DNA from 4 places in the Enterobacter chengduensis genome. Region 2 is predicted to be linked to each of the others. Evidence: predicted binding sites of a transcription regulator. Region 2 holds the regulator's gene; each other region holds the start of a gene.
What was found. The regulator Fur, encoded in region 2, represses iron uptake genes when iron is present. The targets are predictions, from matches to a motif close to ATAATAATGAGAACNACTATCAA.

Region 1 (4,213 bases), 2.3 Mb from region 2:
TGTTGCTGGAAGAGCACGATCGCCATATAAAAGACCGCTTATTTCGCGCCATAAAAATTGAGGCCTTCGTTCACCTGCTGAATGATCTGCAGGCCGAAGGCGAAATAGATGCCCAGAAACTAAGTCAAATATTGGCCGAAAAAACTAAAGAAATAAACGAAGCGGGCAATGAAATTTGGCTTAACTTAATTACGCGCAAAAAAAACAATCCCATTTTTTATAGCCTGGGGGAAGATTAACGTGAAAGAAATTAACAATAATGACGTTTATTTGACTTTAGATGATAAAAAAAGTGATGAATTTATCTTAAAGCAAAATCTCGATGCGCTACGAAACACAAAAAATGACGAGATGACGCGTATAACGCAAGACCTGGTATCGATCCCGGCGACGCTGGTGCGGCTGAAATGGCAGAATCGCCGTGAAATTTATCCGCTACAGGTCAAAGAAGAAATTTACGGTGCCGTGATGAACGCCATCATCGAACAGCGGCCAGAACTGAAAGAGAAGCTTCTCGGGCGCCTCGAGGCCAACTATCAGTATCTGCTTGCCAGAGAAATCGCCACCCTGCGTCTGACCCGCAAGCTGTCAGACGGTGAGTACCGCACGTCAAACGTCACCTGCGTTGCGTTTGATGAGGACGCGCTGGCAACCTCCTCTACCGCACCGACGGATAACCAAAACCCATAATCCGCCAGGCATAAAAAAAGCCGGCTTTCGCCAGCTTCTTTATCATTTTGAGGCCGCTTTCTCTTCGCCGACCAGCCCAATCTTCAGGTACCCCGCCTGATGCAGCGTGTCCATTACCTTCATCATGGTTTCATAATCTACGGTTTTATCCGCACGGAAGAAGACGGTGGTGTCCTTCTTGCCGCCGGTAAGCTGATCCAGGGCTGGAATAACCGAAGCGTCCGTTACCGGGTCGTTGCCCAGGAACATCGATTTATCGGCTTTCACGGAAAGATAAATAGGCTTTTCCGGACGCGGCTGCGGCTGGCTCGATGAGGCTGGCAGATTCACCTTCACATCAACCGTCGCCAGCGGCGCGGCCACCATGAAGATAATCAGCAGAACCAGCATGACGTCGATAAACGGCGTCACGTTGATCTCATGCATTTCGCCGTTATCGTCCAGATTTTCGTTTAGACGCATCGCCATAGTATCAACCCACGCGCAGTTTGGACGCCGCGTGCACCGGCTTAACCGAGCTGGCATTCAGGTCGAGATCGCGGCTTTGCAGCAGCAGGACCTGCGCGGCAACGTCACCGAGCGTCGCTTTATAGCTGCCAATCATGCGCGCGAAGATGTTGTAGATAACCACCGCCGGGATAGCGGCAACCAGGCCGATTGCCGTCGCCAGCAGCGCTTCTGCGATACCCGGCGCCACGACCGCCAGGTTGGTGGTTTGGGTCTGCGCGATACCGATAAAGCTGTTCATGATGCCCCACACCGTACCGAAGAGACCCACGAACGGTGAGATCGCGCCGATGGTTGCCAGATAACCGTTGCCGCGTCCCATGTGTCGGCCAACGGCCGCGACGCGACGCTCCAGGCGGAAACCGGTACGTTCTTTGATGCCTTCGTTATCTTCACTGCCCGCTGAGAGTTCCAGCTCGTTTTGGGCTTCATTCACTAGCAGGGTCGTCAGGCTTTTCGCGTGGAAAGATGAGGTCATGTCTGAAGCCTGATCCAGAGAGCGGGCTTCAGCCAGCTGCTGCTGCTCACGCTTGAGGCGACGCTTCTGCGAAAGCAGCTCGGCGCTTTTGCTGAAGAAGATAGCCCAGGTGACAACGGACGCCAGAATCAGGCCGATCATCACAATCTTAACCACGATGTCAGCATGCTGATACATGCCCCAAACGGAGAGATCCGTCTGCATCAAATTATTACCCACTCTGTATCTCCAGGACGCAAATCACAAAATCTGAACGTAATAATATCAAAACGCCGTCGAATTGATAGTAGTTCTCATTAGTATTTGCATGGTGCCGTAATTTTCGCTCACTTTCCTTGCGCTTACGCAGTAAAAATTTCTTATGCGGATTTTTGCTAATATTTTCTGCTTATTCGATAAGCCTGCGGGTGCAGTTTTTTGCAATCGTGGTAGTCTGGACGTCCAGACGTATAAAAACAGGGTTAGCGAACATGACTAAGAAGCATCTTGATACCACGCTGGTACAGGCAGGACGCAGCAAAAAATATACGCAAGGATCGGTTAACAGCGTGATTCAACGCGCTTCCTCGCTGGTGTTTGACACCGTTGAGGAGAAAAAAATCGCCACGCGCAACCGCGCAAAAGGCGGGCTGTTTTATGGCCGTCGCGGCACGCTAACCCATTTTTCTCTGCAGGAAGCGATGTGCGAGCTGGAAGGCGGCGCAGGCTGCGCGCTGTTCCCGTGCGGGGCGGCGGCGGTCGCCAACACCATTCTGGCGTTTGTGGAACAGGGCGACCATATCCTGATGACCAACACCGCCTATGAACCCAGCCAGGACTTCTGCACCAAAATCCTCAGCAAGCTCGGCGTGACGACGGGCTGGTTCGACCCGCTGATTGGTGAAGGTATTGCTGAACTTATTCAGCCAAACACGCGCATTGTGTTCCTGGAATCGCCGGGGTCGCTCACCATGGAAGTGCACGACGTGCCCGCAATCGTAAAGGCCGTGCGCAGCAAAGCGCCGGAAGCCATCATCATGATTGACAACACCTGGGCGGCGGGCGTGCTGTTTAAGGCGCTGGAATTCGACATTGATATCTCGATTCAGGCGGCGACGAAATACCTGATTGGCCACTCTGACGGCATGATTGGCACGGCGGTCTCCAACGCGCGCTGCTGGGATCGGCTGCGTGAGAATGCCTACCTGATGGGCCAGATGGTGGATGCCGACACGGCCTACATGACCAGCCGCGGACTCCGCACGCTGGGCGTTCGCCTGCGTCAGCACCATGAAAGCAGCCTGAAGGTGGCGGAGTGGCTGGCGCAGCATCCGCAGGTTGAGCGCGTGAATCACCCCGCGTTACCGGGCAGCAAAGGGCACGAATTCTGGCAGCGTGACTTTACGGGCTGCAGCGGGTTGTTCTCGTTCGTGCTGAAAAAACGGCTGAATAACGACGAGCTGGCGAGCTATCTGGATAATTTTACCCTTTTCAGCATGGCCTACTCCTGGGGCGGTTTTGAATCCCTGATTCTGCCCAACCAGCCGGAACAGGTTGCGGCTTTGCGCCCCGGCGGCGAGGTGGACTTTACCGGCACCCTGATTCGACTGCATATCGGTTTAGAAAATGTTGACGATTTAATTGCGGATTTGTCAGCAGGGTTTGAACGTATCGTGTAGAGTGCAGGCTGAAATGTACTCTCTGGACGCTTTTGTGAACACCGCAAGCAGAAAAGTCTGTATGAGTTGCGCCCGGGATCAAACCCAACGGGCGAATTAGGGAGTACAATAGCTTCATATCTGCTGTTCCACAGGAAAGTCCATGGCTGTTATTCAAGATATTATCGCGGCGCTCTGGCAACACGACTTTGCCGCGCTGGCGGATCCTCACGTCGTCGGTATCGTCTATCTGGTGATGTTCGCAACGCTGTTTCTGGAAAATGGATTACTGCCAGCCTCTTTTTTACCCGGTGACAGCCTCCTTTTACTTGCCGGGGCGTTAATCGGGAAAGGCGTCATGGACTTCACGCCCACGATGGTGATTCTCACCTCCGCCGCCAGCCTCGGCTGCTGGCTGAGCTATCTGCAGGGCCGCTGGCTGGGAAATACCCGCGTCGTGAAGGGCTGGCTGGCGCAGTTACCGCATAAATACCATCAGCGTGCGACCTGCATGTTCGACCGACACGGCCTGCTGGCACTGCTGGCGGGGCGTTTCCTCGCGTTCGTTCGCACTCTTCTGCCGACGATGGCGGGCATTTCCGGCCTGTCGAACCGCCGCTTCCAGTTCTTTAACTGGCTGAGCGCCCTGCTGTGGGTTGGCGTGGTAACAACGCTCGGCTACGCGCTGAATATGATCCCCTTTGTGAAACACCACGAAGATCAGGTGATGACCTTCCTGATGGTGCTGCCGATGTTCCTGCTGGTGGCGGGTCTGGTGGGAACCATTGCGGTGGTGATTAAGAAGAAGTACTGCAGCGCGTGATCCCCTCACCCTGACCCTCTCCCCATAGGGGAGAGGGAAAAAAGCCTAAGCTCCCTGCATCGTTCTGATACGTGACGC
Region 2 (4,213 bases):
TTGCCATGAAATTGAATACCCGAGCGCAAACTGCACAATCGCCGAACAATAATTCTCCCATCGTACTGGTTCACGGCCTTTTTGGCAGCCTGGATAACCTCGGCGTGCTGGCGCGCGATCTGGTTACCGACCACGATATTGTGCAGGTCGATATGCGCAATCACGGTCTTTCCGGGCGTTCGGACGAGATGACCTACGCCGCGATGGCGCACGACCTGCTGGATACGCTGGACGCCAACGGTCTGCAAAAGGTGACGCTCATTGGGCATTCAATGGGGGGCAAAGCGGTAATGGCCCTGACGGCGCTGGCGCCGGAGCGTATCAGCGGCCTAGTGGTGATTGACGTCGCGCCCGTGGATTATGACGTCCGCCGTCACGACGAGATTTTTGCCGCCATTGATGCGGTCACAGAAGCGGGTGTCGCGACACGCCAACAGGCGGCTGCCGTCATGCGTGAGCATCTTGATGAAGAGGGCGTCGTGCAGTTTCTGCTGAAGTCGTTTGTTGACGGACAGTGGCGTTTTAACGTGCCGGTACTCTGGGACCAGTACAACAATATCGTAGGCTGGGAAAGCGTCCCCGCCTGGCCGCACCCTACCCTCTTCATTCGCGGCGGTCACTCCCCTTACGTTACCGATGCGTACCGCGACGCCATACTGGCGCAATTCCCGCAGGCTCGCGCCCACGTGATTGCCGGTGCCGGACACTGGGTGCATGCGGAAAAACCGGAAGCCGTTCTGCGCGCCATCCGCCGCTATCTCGCTGATACGGCAAATTGATTAAAAAGGAAGCGACTGGAAGACTGCGGGCTTCCAGTCGTTGGCGTGCCGTTTTTGGTGATGTATGATGGCGCGCTTATCGCCCGGGCATTAGCAGGGCGGCGTGTTTCCCCCGAAGTCTCAGAATCATGGCCAAAGAACAAACGGACCGTACGACACTAGATCTGTTCGCGAACGAGCGTCGCCCGGGACGACCCAAGACGAATCCGCTTTCGCGCGATGAACAGCTGCGTATCAATAAACGCAACCAGCTTAAACGCGATAAAAATCGTGGGCTTAAGCGTGTCGAACTGAAGCTGAACGCCGACGCCGTCGATGCGCTTAACGAGCTGGCCGACGCGCGAAATATCAGCCGCAGCGAGCTCATTGAAGAGATGCTGATCGCCCAGCTTGAGACGTTACGCCGCCAGGCATAAGTCTGAAAATCCCCTTTATCGCCCTTTTCATGTAGCACAGAGTGCAGTCCTGCGCGATAGCTGTTTCCGCAGGGTTGCCAGTTCTGCTATTATTGCCCTTATCCGTGGCCGAATTGCGCCACCATACTATTAAGTTTCAAGAGGTTATTTTACTCATGGCAATCATCGGCATTTTCTTTGGCAGTGATACCGGCAATACCGAAAATATCGCAAAAAACATTCAGAAACAGCTCGGTAAAGACGTTGCTGATGTGCATGACATCGCCAAGAGCAGCAAAGAAGATCTGGAAGGCTATGACATTCTGCTGCTGGGTATCCCAACCTGGTACTACGGTGAAGCCCAGTGCGACTGGGATGATTTCTTCCCGACGCTGGAAGAAGTGGACTTCAACGGTAAGCTGGTCGCCCTGTTTGGCTGCGGCGATCAGGAAGACTACGCCGAATACTTCTGTGATGCGCTGGGCACCATCCGCGATATCATTGAGCCGAATGGCGCGGTTATCGTAGGCCACTGGCCGACCGCCGGTTACCACTTCGAAGCCTCTAAAGGCCTGGCCGATGACGATCACTTCGTGGGTCTGGCCATCGACGAAGACCGCCAGCCAGAACTGACCGCCGAGCGCGTTGAGAAGTGGGTGAAGCAGATCCGTGAAGAACTTCACCTGGACGCGATTCTTAACGCCTGATTTTTATCGCGGCGCAACCGCGGTTGCGCCCATGCCCCAGGTCAAACCGATTAAATTAATTGCTACAATCTTTTAACTTTTTCGCCCAGACCTGTACAATGTCTCCCTGATAAAATGGGTTTTCCATTGAGCAAGTTTGTTGGTGATACCCCATTTTTATAAGCATATTTTGCCTGAGACTTGCAGTTTTCATTTAGCCATGGCAGTTCTATAATGAGACGCATTATCCCAAGTGCATTTTCTGTCACTTCCTACAGAAGTGAATCGTTTAGCAACAGGACAGATTCCGCATGACTGACAACAATACCGCATTAAAGAAGGCTGGCCTGAAAGTTACGCTTCCTCGGTTAAAAATCCTCGAAGTGCTTCAGGGTCCAGACAATCACCATGTCAGTGCGGAAGACCTTTATAAACGTCTTATCGACATGGGTGAAGAGATTGGGCTGGCTACCGTTTATCGCGTGCTGAACCAGTTTGATGACGCGGGCATTGTTACCCGTCATAATTTCGAGGGCGGTAAATCTGTCTTCGAACTGACCCAGCAGCAGCACCACGATCACCTGATCTGCCTCGACTGCGGCAAGGTCATTGAATTTAGCGATGACTCCATCGAAGCGCGCCAGCGTGAAATCGCCGCGCGTCACGGCATCCGTCTGACCAACCACAGCCTGTACCTTTACGGTCACTGTGCTGAAGGCGATTGCCGCGAAGACGACCATGCGCACGATGCGAAATAATCGAGTGTTTATACTCTGAGCCAGCCGTAAGGTTGGCTTTTTTTTGCCTTAAAAAGCCCGGTAAGCGCAGCGCCACCGGGCGTAAAACAGCTCATTAGTTATTATTGCTGCGAATTTCCTGCCAGATCTTATCGCAACGCTTCGCCACTTCCTGATCGTTACCGGTTTTACGCGCCTGAATACAGGCCTGGTAATCCATCACGCGGACGTTCTCCTGCGTCGCGAACTGCTCATGCGCTTTCTCTTTCTTGAGCACGTTCAGCACGCTCTGACAGGCTTCAATTTTTTCCGGCGAGCCCTCTGCAGTATTTATGCAGGCGCTATACGCCTCCTTCAGACGGGAGTCTTCTTTCGGTGCCTGCGTCTGGGTACACGCCACCAGCCCCGACGCCAGCAGCGCGACGATTACGATTTTTTTCATCATGTGCAGTCTCCATACCGGCGGGGCTCAGCCCGCCGGACGATTCATCAGAAGATGGTGAATGGGGCAATAACCATGAATTTCACGTCACGTTCATCCTGGAAGATGTTGCCGTAGCCGCCCGCATAGCTTGGGATATCGGAGTGGTTGTCGTACTGGGTGAAGTGCAGTTTGAACATCGTCCCTTTCGCGCGGCCATCCTGCAGGGTATAGATAGCATCAAGGCTGTAGGAAGACTCTTTCAGGCGATAGTTGGGATCGTAGTATGCGTCCGGCGTTGCCATATCGGCAGGTTTTGCATCCCAGGCGTAAGCGTAAGAAGCGCCCACCGCCCAGCCAGGCAGGTTCCAGTTTTTCAGGTCGTACATGGCGCCGAAGAAGACCGCTTTCTCGCCGTCGGCGTTGAAGTCTGAACGGTTATCCCACCAGATATCAAGACGACCGTTGGATGAGGCATAGGTCGGGGTCATACGCTGCAGGAAGTAGCCCTGCTGCCCTTCCGCCTTCACCCATGTGCCTTCCAGACGCAAATCAACCTGACCGACCTTATAGCCGAAGGTTAACGCCTGCAGCCACGCGGTGCCGTCATAAATGTCATTGACGCCGCCGTCGCTGACCTTGTCACGCGTACCGTAGAACTGGTAGCTGGTGCTCAGCGGGCTGCCTGCGATATCAAATTTGTAGCTGGCTTTAGCAAAATACTGATCGATATAGCCTTCCGCCTGACCAAATGCGGCTTCCAGTACCAGATCGTTTTTGAAGTCATACTTCGCGCCCAGCGAGTGCAGGTAATCGACTTTGGTTTTCTTATCGTTCTGGTAGAACTTGTCCATCTCAATGTGCCACGGTGCTTTATACTCGTTGGTCCACATATAGGAGAAGCTCAGCGCCCCCGCATCACCGTAGTCAAAGTTAGCCCCGGCTTCCGCCCCCTGATAGGTGCCCGGCATAAAGCTCCAGTGCGGGGCTAACAGGGTCTGGCCGGTTGGCTGGATGTATCCGCCGCGCGCCCATACCGGACCGTACTTAAATTTCGCAGCCGCTTTGTAAAGGCTGATACCGCTCTTATCCCCGGACCAGTCTTCATCATAGGCTTTGTTGCTGGAGGAGAAGGCGATTTCGTTCGGGTGGCCGCTGTCGCCGTTTTCCGCCATTTCGATTGCGGTAAACGCAG
Region 3 (4,213 bases), 2.0 Mb from region 2:
CGCGCGAAAGTTACCGACATTGAAGGTAAACACGCTAAGCAGTCTGGTGGTCGCGGTCAGTACGGTCACGTTGTGATCGACATGTACCCACTGGAGCCGGGCTCTAACCCGAAAGGTTACGAGTTCATCAACGACATCAAAGGTGGTGTAATTCCTGGCGAATACATCCCAGCCGTTGATAAAGGCATCCAGGAACAGCTGAAAGCGGGCCCTCTGGCTGGCTATCCAGTTGTTGATATGGGTGTTCGTCTGCACTTCGGTTCTTACCACGACGTTGACTCCTCTGAACTGGCGTTTAAACTGGCTGCGTCTATTGCCTTTAAAGAAGGCTTTAAGAAAGCAAAACCAGTTCTGCTTGAGCCAATCATGAAGGTTGAAGTAGAAACTCCTGAAGAGAACACCGGTGACGTTATCGGTGACTTGAGCCGTCGTCGCGGTATGCTGCGTGGTCAGGAATCCGAAGTAACTGGCGTTAAGATCCACGCTGAAGTTCCGCTGTCTGAAATGTTCGGATATGCAACTCAGCTGCGTTCTCTGACCAAAGGTCGTGCATCATACACCATGGAATTCCTGAAGTATGATGATGCGCCTAACAACGTTGCTCAGGCCGTTATTGAAGCCCGTGGTAAGTAATCCACAGGATTAAAACCTAAGTCCCGTGCTCTCTCCAAAGGGGAGAGCACTATAGTAAGGAATATAGCCGTGTCTAAAGAAAAATTTGAACGTACAAAACCGCACGTCAACGTTGGTACTATCGGCCACGTTGACCACGGTAAAACTACCCTGACTGCTGCAATCACTACCGTTCTGGCAAAAACCTACGGTGGTTCTGCTCGTGCATTCGACCAGATCGATAACGCACCAGAAGAAAAAGCTCGTGGTATCACCATCAACACTTCCCACGTTGAATACGACACCCCGACTCGTCACTACGCACACGTAGACTGCCCAGGCCACGCCGACTATGTTAAAAACATGATCACCGGTGCTGCGCAGATGGACGGCGCGATCCTGGTTGTTGCTGCGACTGACGGCCCAATGCCTCAGACTCGTGAGCACATCCTGCTGGGTCGTCAGGTAGGCGTTCCTTTCATCATCGTGTTCCTGAACAAATGCGACATGGTTGATGACGAAGAGCTGCTGGAACTGGTAGAGATGGAAGTTCGTGAACTGCTGTCTCAGTACGATTTCCCAGGCGACGACACTCCAATCGTTCGTGGTTCCGCGCTGAAAGCGCTGGAAGGCGAAGCAGAGTGGGAAGCGAAAATCATCGAACTGGCAGGCTTCCTGGATTCTTACATCCCAGAACCAGAGCGTGCGATTGACAAGCCATTCCTGCTGCCAATCGAAGACGTATTCTCCATCTCCGGTCGTGGTACCGTTGTTACCGGTCGTGTAGAGCGCGGTATCATCAAAGTTGGCGAAGAAGTTGAAATCGTTGGTATCAAAGAGACTGCGAAGTCTACCTGTACTGGCGTTGAAATGTTCCGCAAACTGCTGGACGAAGGCCGTGCTGGTGAGAACGTTGGTGTTCTGCTGCGTGGTATCAAACGTGAAGAAATCGAACGTGGTCAGGTTCTGGCGAAGCCAGGCTCAATCAAGCCACACACCAAGTTCGAATCTGAAGTGTACATCCTGTCCAAAGACGAAGGCGGCCGTCATACTCCGTTCTTCAAAGGCTACCGTCCACAGTTCTACTTCCGTACAACTGACGTGACCGGTACCATCGAACTGCCAGAAGGCGTTGAGATGGTAATGCCAGGCGACAACATCAAGATGGTTGTGACTCTGATCCACCCAATCGCGATGGACGACGGTCTGCGTTTCGCAATCCGTGAAGGCGGCCGTACCGTTGGCGCGGGCGTTGTTGCTAAAGTTCTGGGCTAATTAATTATCCCTGAATAAAAAAAGGACGCTTCGGCGTCCTTTTTTGTTTTCTGCTGTTCAAGTTTGGTCACAAAATTTCGCATTTTTTGCCTCCTCCCGCACTGTATTCTGGCGCTTGTGCTATTGTAATCATAACCATTCTCACTTACACTTTGCGCATAATTTGAACGGGAGTCTCTATGTACGTTTGTTTATGTAATGGTGTAAGCGACAAAAAAATACGTCAGGCCGTTCGCCAGTTTCAGCCCCAGTCATTCCAGCAGCTTCGCAAATTTGTTCCAGTGGGAAATCAATGCGGTAAATGTGTACGTGCTGCGCGAGAGATCATGCAGGACGAACTGATGCAGATCCCGGAATACAAAGAGATCGCCTAAGCGCCCATCTTTTTTTTGACATCCCTGTAGCCCGATCTACGCTTCAATGAGTGGAAGCGGAGGGACTATATAATGAAAGGTGATGTTAAAATCATAAGTTATCTCAATAAATTATTGGGAAATGAGCTTGTCGCAATCAACCAGTACTTTCTTCACGCGAGAATGTTTAAAAACTGGGGACTCAAACGTTTAAACGACGTTGAGTACCATGAATCGATCGATGAGATGAAACACGCCGATAAATATATCGAGCGTATTCTATTCCTTGAAGGCATTCCAAACCTGCAGGATCTCGGCAAGCTCGGCATTGGAGAAGATGTCGAAGAGATGCTGCGCTCCGACCTCAGACTGGAACTTGAAGGCGCCAAAGATCTCCGTGAAGCCATCGCCTATGCCGACAGCGTACATGACTACGTCAGCCGCGATATGATGATCCAGATCCTGGCCGATGAAGAAGGGCATATTGACTGGCTGGAAACAGAGCTGGATCTCATTGCTAAAATCGGCCTGCAAAACTATCTTCAGTCGCAGATTAAAGTGGAAGAGTAGCCCACGTCTTCCAGCCTACGCATAAACCCGCTGCTGCCAGAAATGGCCCAAAAGGCAGTGGGTTTTTTAATGCCTTTTTATCAGGGCGGATTAACGAAAAAACAAGGAAGCATAGAAGCGCCATCAGCGCCGCGAGCAATGCCAGCGAGGGCAGTACGCACCAGCCATGCCATGCACCAAGCGCTGCCAGGTATTTCACATCGCCATATCCCATCCCTTCACGCCGGCAGATACACCAATACCCCCAATAAATAACCGCAAAGCCAACATACCCGGCTATCGCACCCGCCACAGCACTCGGCAGAAAATCAGGGTGGAGGCAGAGCTGAAAGAGCAGTCCCGCCCATAGTAGCGGGCAGAGAAATTTGTCGGGAAGCAGACCGGAGCGAATATCGGCATGTACCAATAAGGCTGTCAGTGAAAGATAGAGCAGCAGAAAGGGGAGGGTGGTAAGCATGTAAAAGGCCTCAAGCAGGTTTGAGCGCATACTCGGCATTTTCGGCCTGCCCGGCAATGCACAAAAGCCGCAGTTGCGTAGCGGCTCGAAACAAAGAACTGATACATGAAAAATTACATAACACGTTGCGCACGCCTGCGCATCCTGCGTCTATAGCGCTTAATTTCTAAACGGCACTTGCGTATCGCGCAGATTTACGTATAATGCGCGGGCTTGTCGTAATTGACGGCGGGTTCAATCAGAACCAGAGTAGCTCATTTTGTTACTCAACAATGCTCCCAATTGGGGAGCTACGTAAGAACGGTTACACTCTCCCATCAATCGTAATGGGTTTGAGGAGTAATCATTTTCGTTTATAAAATAATTGGAGCTCTGGTCTCATGCAGAACCAAAGAATCCGTATCCGCCTTAAAGCGTTTGATCATCGTCTGATCGATCAATCAACCGCGGAAATCGTCGAGACTGCTAAGCGCACTGGTGCGCAAGTCCGTGGTCCGATCCCGCTGCCGACCCGCAAAGAGCGCTTCACCGTTCTGATCTCTCCGCACGTTAACAAAGACGCGCGCGATCAGTACGAAATCCGCACTCACAAGCGTCTGGTTGACATCGTTGAGCCAACTGAGAAAACCGTTGATGCTCTGATGCGTCTGGATCTGGCTGCCGGTGTAGACGTGCAGATCAGCCTGGGTTAATCAGGTCATCGAGCGATTGAGAGGTTGAAACAATGATTGGTTTAGTCGGTAAAAAAGTGGGTATGACCCGCATCTTCACTGAAGATGGCGTTTCTATCCCAGTAACCGTAATCGAAGTTGAAGCAAACCGCGTTACTCAGGTTAAAGATCTGGCTAACGATGGCTACCGCGCTATTCAGGTTACCACTGGTGCTAAAAAAGCTAACCGTGTAACCAAACCAGAAGCGGGTCACTTCGCTAAAGCTGGCGTAGAA
Region 4 (4,213 bases), 1.7 Mb from region 2:
AAAAAGACTAATAATGTTCGGTTATTGGCGGTAGAGGTTGTGCTGTGGCTGCTCATTTAGTTCTTCGCAAAGATGTTTTTTTCGCCTCTGCGAGTCAGGCCGTCGCGGTGGCAGACCGCTACCCGCAAAACGTCTTTGCCGAGCATACGCACGAGTTTTGCGAGCTGGTGCTGGTCTGGCGCGGCAACGGCCTGCACGTCCTCAACGATCGACCCTACCGCATCACGCGAGGCGATCTGTTTTACATTCGCGCTGAAGATAAACACGCCTACGCCTCCGTTAACGATCTGGTGCTGCAAAACGTCATTTACTGTCCGGACAGGCTGAGGCTCAACGTGGACTGGGCGGCCTGCATCCCCGGTTTTCTTGATGCCCGAGGCGAAGCGCACTGGCGCTTGAGCGGCAGCGGCATGGCGCAGGTGCGGCAGGTCATTTCCCACCTGGAGCAGGAAAGCCAGAAGAACGACCCCGTCGCAAACCAGATGGCGGAGCTGCTTTTTGCCCAGCTGGTGATGACGCTGAAGCGCCATCGTTACGCTACCGATAATCCTTCCGCCACGGCGCAGGAAGCGCTGCTGGATAAGCTCATTACCACGCTTGCGGGCAGCCTGAACAAAAGCTTCGGGCTGGAGAAATTCTGCGAGCAGGAACAGTGCAGCGAGCGCGCGCTGCGCCAGCAGTTTCGCACCCAGACGGGGATGACGGTAAACCATTACCTGCGCCAGCTGCGCATCTGCCACGCCCAGTATCTGCTGCAGCACACGGAGCTGCTGGTGAGTGAAGTGGCAATGCGCTGCGGTTTTGAGGACAGTAACTACTTTTCGGTCGTGTTTAACCGCGAGGTGGGGATGACGCCGGTTCAGTGGCGTCATCGCAGTCGAAAGGCAGCGTAATCAGTTCGCCATGCCGAGGCCGACGATGTTGGCGGCGATAATAATCACCACGCAGCCCAGGCTCAGCACGCCCACCGGACGGCGTCCGGCGTTGTTCCACTCTTTAAGCACCAGACCCACCAGTCCACCGCACAGCACGTAGAAGCTCATGTGCAGCATCCAGCTCATGTAGTCGTACTGCGCCGGAATGCTGGCGTGGCCCCAGGCATAAAAGAAGAACTGCAGGTACCACATCAGGCCGCCGAGGGCGGAGAGCAACACGTTGGTGATGATAAGCGGTTTCGCCAGCGAGAAGTCGTTTTTTATCGACAGATCCTTCACTTTTGCCAGACGAACAATGCAGAAGCCGAGGTTAACCAGCGCGCCGCCGCCCATAATCACCACGTAGCTGGGTAGGGCAACGTACAGCGGGTCGACGCCCAGCGCCGCGGCCGCTTCGTGCATCGGCTTGGCGGCATTCATGGCGAACGACATCCCCGCCGAGAAGATGCCGCACATTACCGCCAGCAGCAGCCCTTTTTTCAGGTTGAACTCTTCGGCCCTGATGCCCATCTTGCGCTCTTTCAGCTGGCCCGCGCGGGTGACAATACCGACGCCGATCACCGCGACCAGGACGCCCAGCAGCGTCATTCGTCCACCCTGCGTGTTAATCAGCACGTCGACATTACCGTTGAGTATTGGCGTCATTAGGGTGCCGACGATCAGCGTAATGCCAATCGCGATGCCGATGCCCATCGACATACCGAGATAGCGCATGGTGAGGCCGTAGTTGATATTACCGATGCCCCACATCGCGCCAAACAGGAACACCGGCAGCAGGGTAGACGCGTTGAAGGAGGCAAAGTAGCCCCAGAAATCGGGCAGCAGCATGGCGCTGATGGTCCACGGCAAAATCAGCCATGACACGGTACCGCCAACGGACCACATGGTTTCCCATGACCAGCCTTTCACTTTTTTAAACGGGGCATAGAAACAGGCAGCACTGGCGGCGCCTATCAGATGCCAGAAGATACCCATCGTAATCGCATGATTCATTTTTACATCCTCGTCGTTTTTAGCGTCGGCGGCTTCCCGTCGACTTGATGAGTGTAAAAATTAGGCAGTTTGGGAACCTTCAGAAGGTTGCCGCCCTTCTGTTCTTGATGGCAATCAGCACGTTAACCACGTGAGCAGACTCACATTTCTGCTATTCATTGAAAAACGAATAACCTTAGAAAAACTACGGCATTGATAATCATTTTCAATATCATTTAATTAACTATAATGAACCAACTGCTTACGCGGCATTAACAGCTGTGCCGCCCGACAATAATGGAGAGGATTATGAGTTATACACTGCCATCCCTGCCGTATGCCTACGACGCACTGGAACCGCATTTCGACAAGCAGACGATGGAAATCCATCACACTAAACACCACCAGACCTACGTGAACAACGCGAACGCCGCGCTGGAAAGCCTGCCAGAGTTCGCTAACCTGTCTGCTGAAGAGCTGATCACCAAGCTGGACCAGCTGCCAGCGGATAAGAAAACCGTGCTGCGCAACAACGCGGGCGGCCACGCTAACCACAGCCTGTTCTGGAAAGGCCTGAAAACCGGTACCACCCTGCAGGGCGACCTGAAAGCGGCTATCGAGCGCGACTTCGGTTCCGTTGACAACTTCAAAGCGGAATTTGAAAAAGCCGCTGCTACCCGTTTCGGCTCCGGCTGGGCGTGGCTGGTACTGAAGGGTGACAAGCTGGCGGTGGTGTCTACCGCTAACCAGGACTCCCCGCTGATGGGTGAAGCGATTTCTGGCGCATCCGGTTTCCCAATCCTGGGTCTGGACGTGTGGGAACACGCTTACTACCTGAAATTCCAGAACCGTCGTCCGGACTACATCAAAGCCTTCTGGGACGTGGTGAACTGGGACGAAGCCGCAGCGCGTTTCGCCGCTAAAAAATAAGGTTGCATTGACGCCTGTGAGAAGCGAGTCTGATGACTCGCTTTTTTTGTATCTGAAGGAGTAGATATGCACCACTATCCGGTCAACGTGTTTACAGGCAAGGTAAGGGAGTACGACGGCAGCCGCCCGAGCGCCATCGCCAAAATTCAGGTCGACGGCGAACTGACGTTAACCGAGCTTGGGCTGGCGGGCGACGAGCAGGCCGAAAAGAAAATCCACGGCGGGCCGGAGCGCGCGCTGTGCCACTACCCCCGCGAGCACTATCAGCACTGGAAAACCGAATTCCCCGAGCAGGCGGATCTCTTCGTAGCCCCCGCGTTTGGTGAGAATCTCTCCACTGAAGGGCTCACCGAAAAGAACGTATTTATCGGCGATATCTACCGCTGGGGCGATGCCCTGATTCAGGTGACGCAGCCGCGCTCGCCGTGCTTCAAGCTCAACTTCCACTTCGGTATTCATGACATGTCGTCCCAGCTGCAAAGCGCGGGTAAAACCGGCTGGCTGTATCGCGTGGTGCTGGCCGGACAGGTTTCGGCGGACGCGCCGCTTGAGCTGGCTTCACGCCTGAGCGACGTGTCGGTTTATGACGCCTGCGCCATTGCCTGGCATATGCCGTTTGATGACGAGCAGTATCACCGCCTGCTGTCGGCGGCGGGGCTCTCGACAAGCTGGACCAGAACGATGCAGAAGCGGCGCTTAAGCGGCAAGATCGAGGATAATTCGCGGAGATTATGGGGGAAATAACTGCCCCTCACCCCGGCCCTCTCCCCAAAGGGGCGAGGGTGAAAAGACCGCACTGAGCAGTCCCCTCTCCCCAAAGGGGCGAGGGTGAAAAGACTGCACTGAGCAGTCCCCTCTCCCCTATGGGGAGAGGGTTAGGGTGAGGGGAAAACTACGAACGCTTATACAACGGCAGCCACAGCGTCAAGCGAAGCCCACCCAGCGGGCTGTCATCGGCCTTCACCCAGCCGCGGTGCTGCTGCATGGCGGTTTCAACAATCGCCAGACCCAGCCCCGTGCCGCCGGATTCGCGGTCGCGCGCCTCGTCGGTACGGTAAAACGGACGGAAAATCTGCTCGCGGTCTTCCGGGCTGACGCCAGGGCCGTCGTCATCGACAATAACGGTGATCCCGTCTTTATCTACCGAGAACGCCACCTCAATCTTCGTGTGCGAGTAGCGCAGGGCGTTACGCACGATGTTCTCCAGCGCGCTTTCCAGCGCGTTAGGGTTACCGTACAGCGGCCACGGGCCCGGCGGGAAGTTGACGGTGAAGGATTTGCCCATCTGCTCCGCTTCGAACGCCGCGTTATCCAGCACTTCATGCCACAGGTGATTGGCTTTCACCGTTTCGCTGACCAGCGCGTTTTTCTGCTGA

Region 1: exbB (tol-pal system-associated acyl-CoA thioesterase) is a predicted target of Fur. The motif match lies at 1,956-1,978, and genes of this name have one in related genera.
Region 3: bfd (bacterioferritin-associated ferredoxin) is a predicted target of Fur. The motif match lies at 2,010-2,032, and genes of this name have one in related genera.
Region 4: sodA (superoxide dismutase [Mn]) is a predicted target of Fur. The motif match lies at 2,121-2,143, and genes of this name have one in related genera.

Annotation. Positions count from the first base shown of each region.
Region 1 is NZ_CP043318.1:4,288,927-4,293,139, forward strand. It holds gene FY206_RS20720 (hypothetical protein) at 1-239, shown strand, start outside; gene FY206_RS20725 (hypothetical protein) at 241-690, shown strand; gene exbD (TonB system transport protein ExbD) at 733-1,158, opposite strand; gene exbB (tol-pal system-associated acyl-CoA thioesterase) at 1,163-1,894, opposite strand; gene metC (cystathionine beta-lyase) at 2,146-3,333, shown strand; gene yghB (DedA family general envelope maintenance protein YghB) at 3,476-4,135, shown strand; gene FY206_RS20750 (AraC family transcriptional regulator) at 4,181-4,213, opposite strand, start outside.
Region 2 is NZ_CP043318.1:1,523,705-1,527,917, reverse strand. It holds gene ybfF (esterase) at 6-779, shown strand; gene ybfE (LexA regulated protein) at 908-1,195, shown strand; gene fldA (flavodoxin FldA) at 1,351-1,881, shown strand; gene fur (ferric iron uptake transcriptional regulator) at 2,172-2,618, shown strand; gene chiQ (ChiQ/YbfN family lipoprotein) at 2,713-3,039, opposite strand; gene chiP (chitoporin ChiP) at 3,087-4,213, opposite strand, start outside.
Region 3 is NZ_CP043318.1:4,632,471-4,636,683, reverse strand. It holds gene fusA (elongation factor G) at 1-633, shown strand, start outside; gene tuf (elongation factor Tu) at 703-1,887, shown strand; gene bfd (bacterioferritin-associated ferredoxin) at 2,067-2,261, shown strand; gene bfr (bacterioferritin) at 2,334-2,810, shown strand; gene FY206_RS22500 (prepilin peptidase) at 2,794-3,267, opposite strand; gene rpsJ (30S ribosomal protein S10) at 3,648-3,959, shown strand; gene rplC (50S ribosomal protein L3) at 3,992-4,213, shown strand, end outside.
Region 4 is NZ_CP043318.1:4,982,782-4,986,994, reverse strand. It holds gene rhaR (HTH-type transcriptional activator RhaR) at 45-893, shown strand; gene rhaT (L-rhamnose/proton symporter RhaT) at 894-1,928, opposite strand; gene sodA (superoxide dismutase [Mn]) at 2,217-2,837, shown strand; gene yiiM (6-hydroxyaminopurine reductase) at 2,904-3,581, shown strand; gene cpxA (envelope stress sensor histidine kinase CpxA) at 3,730-4,213, opposite strand, start outside.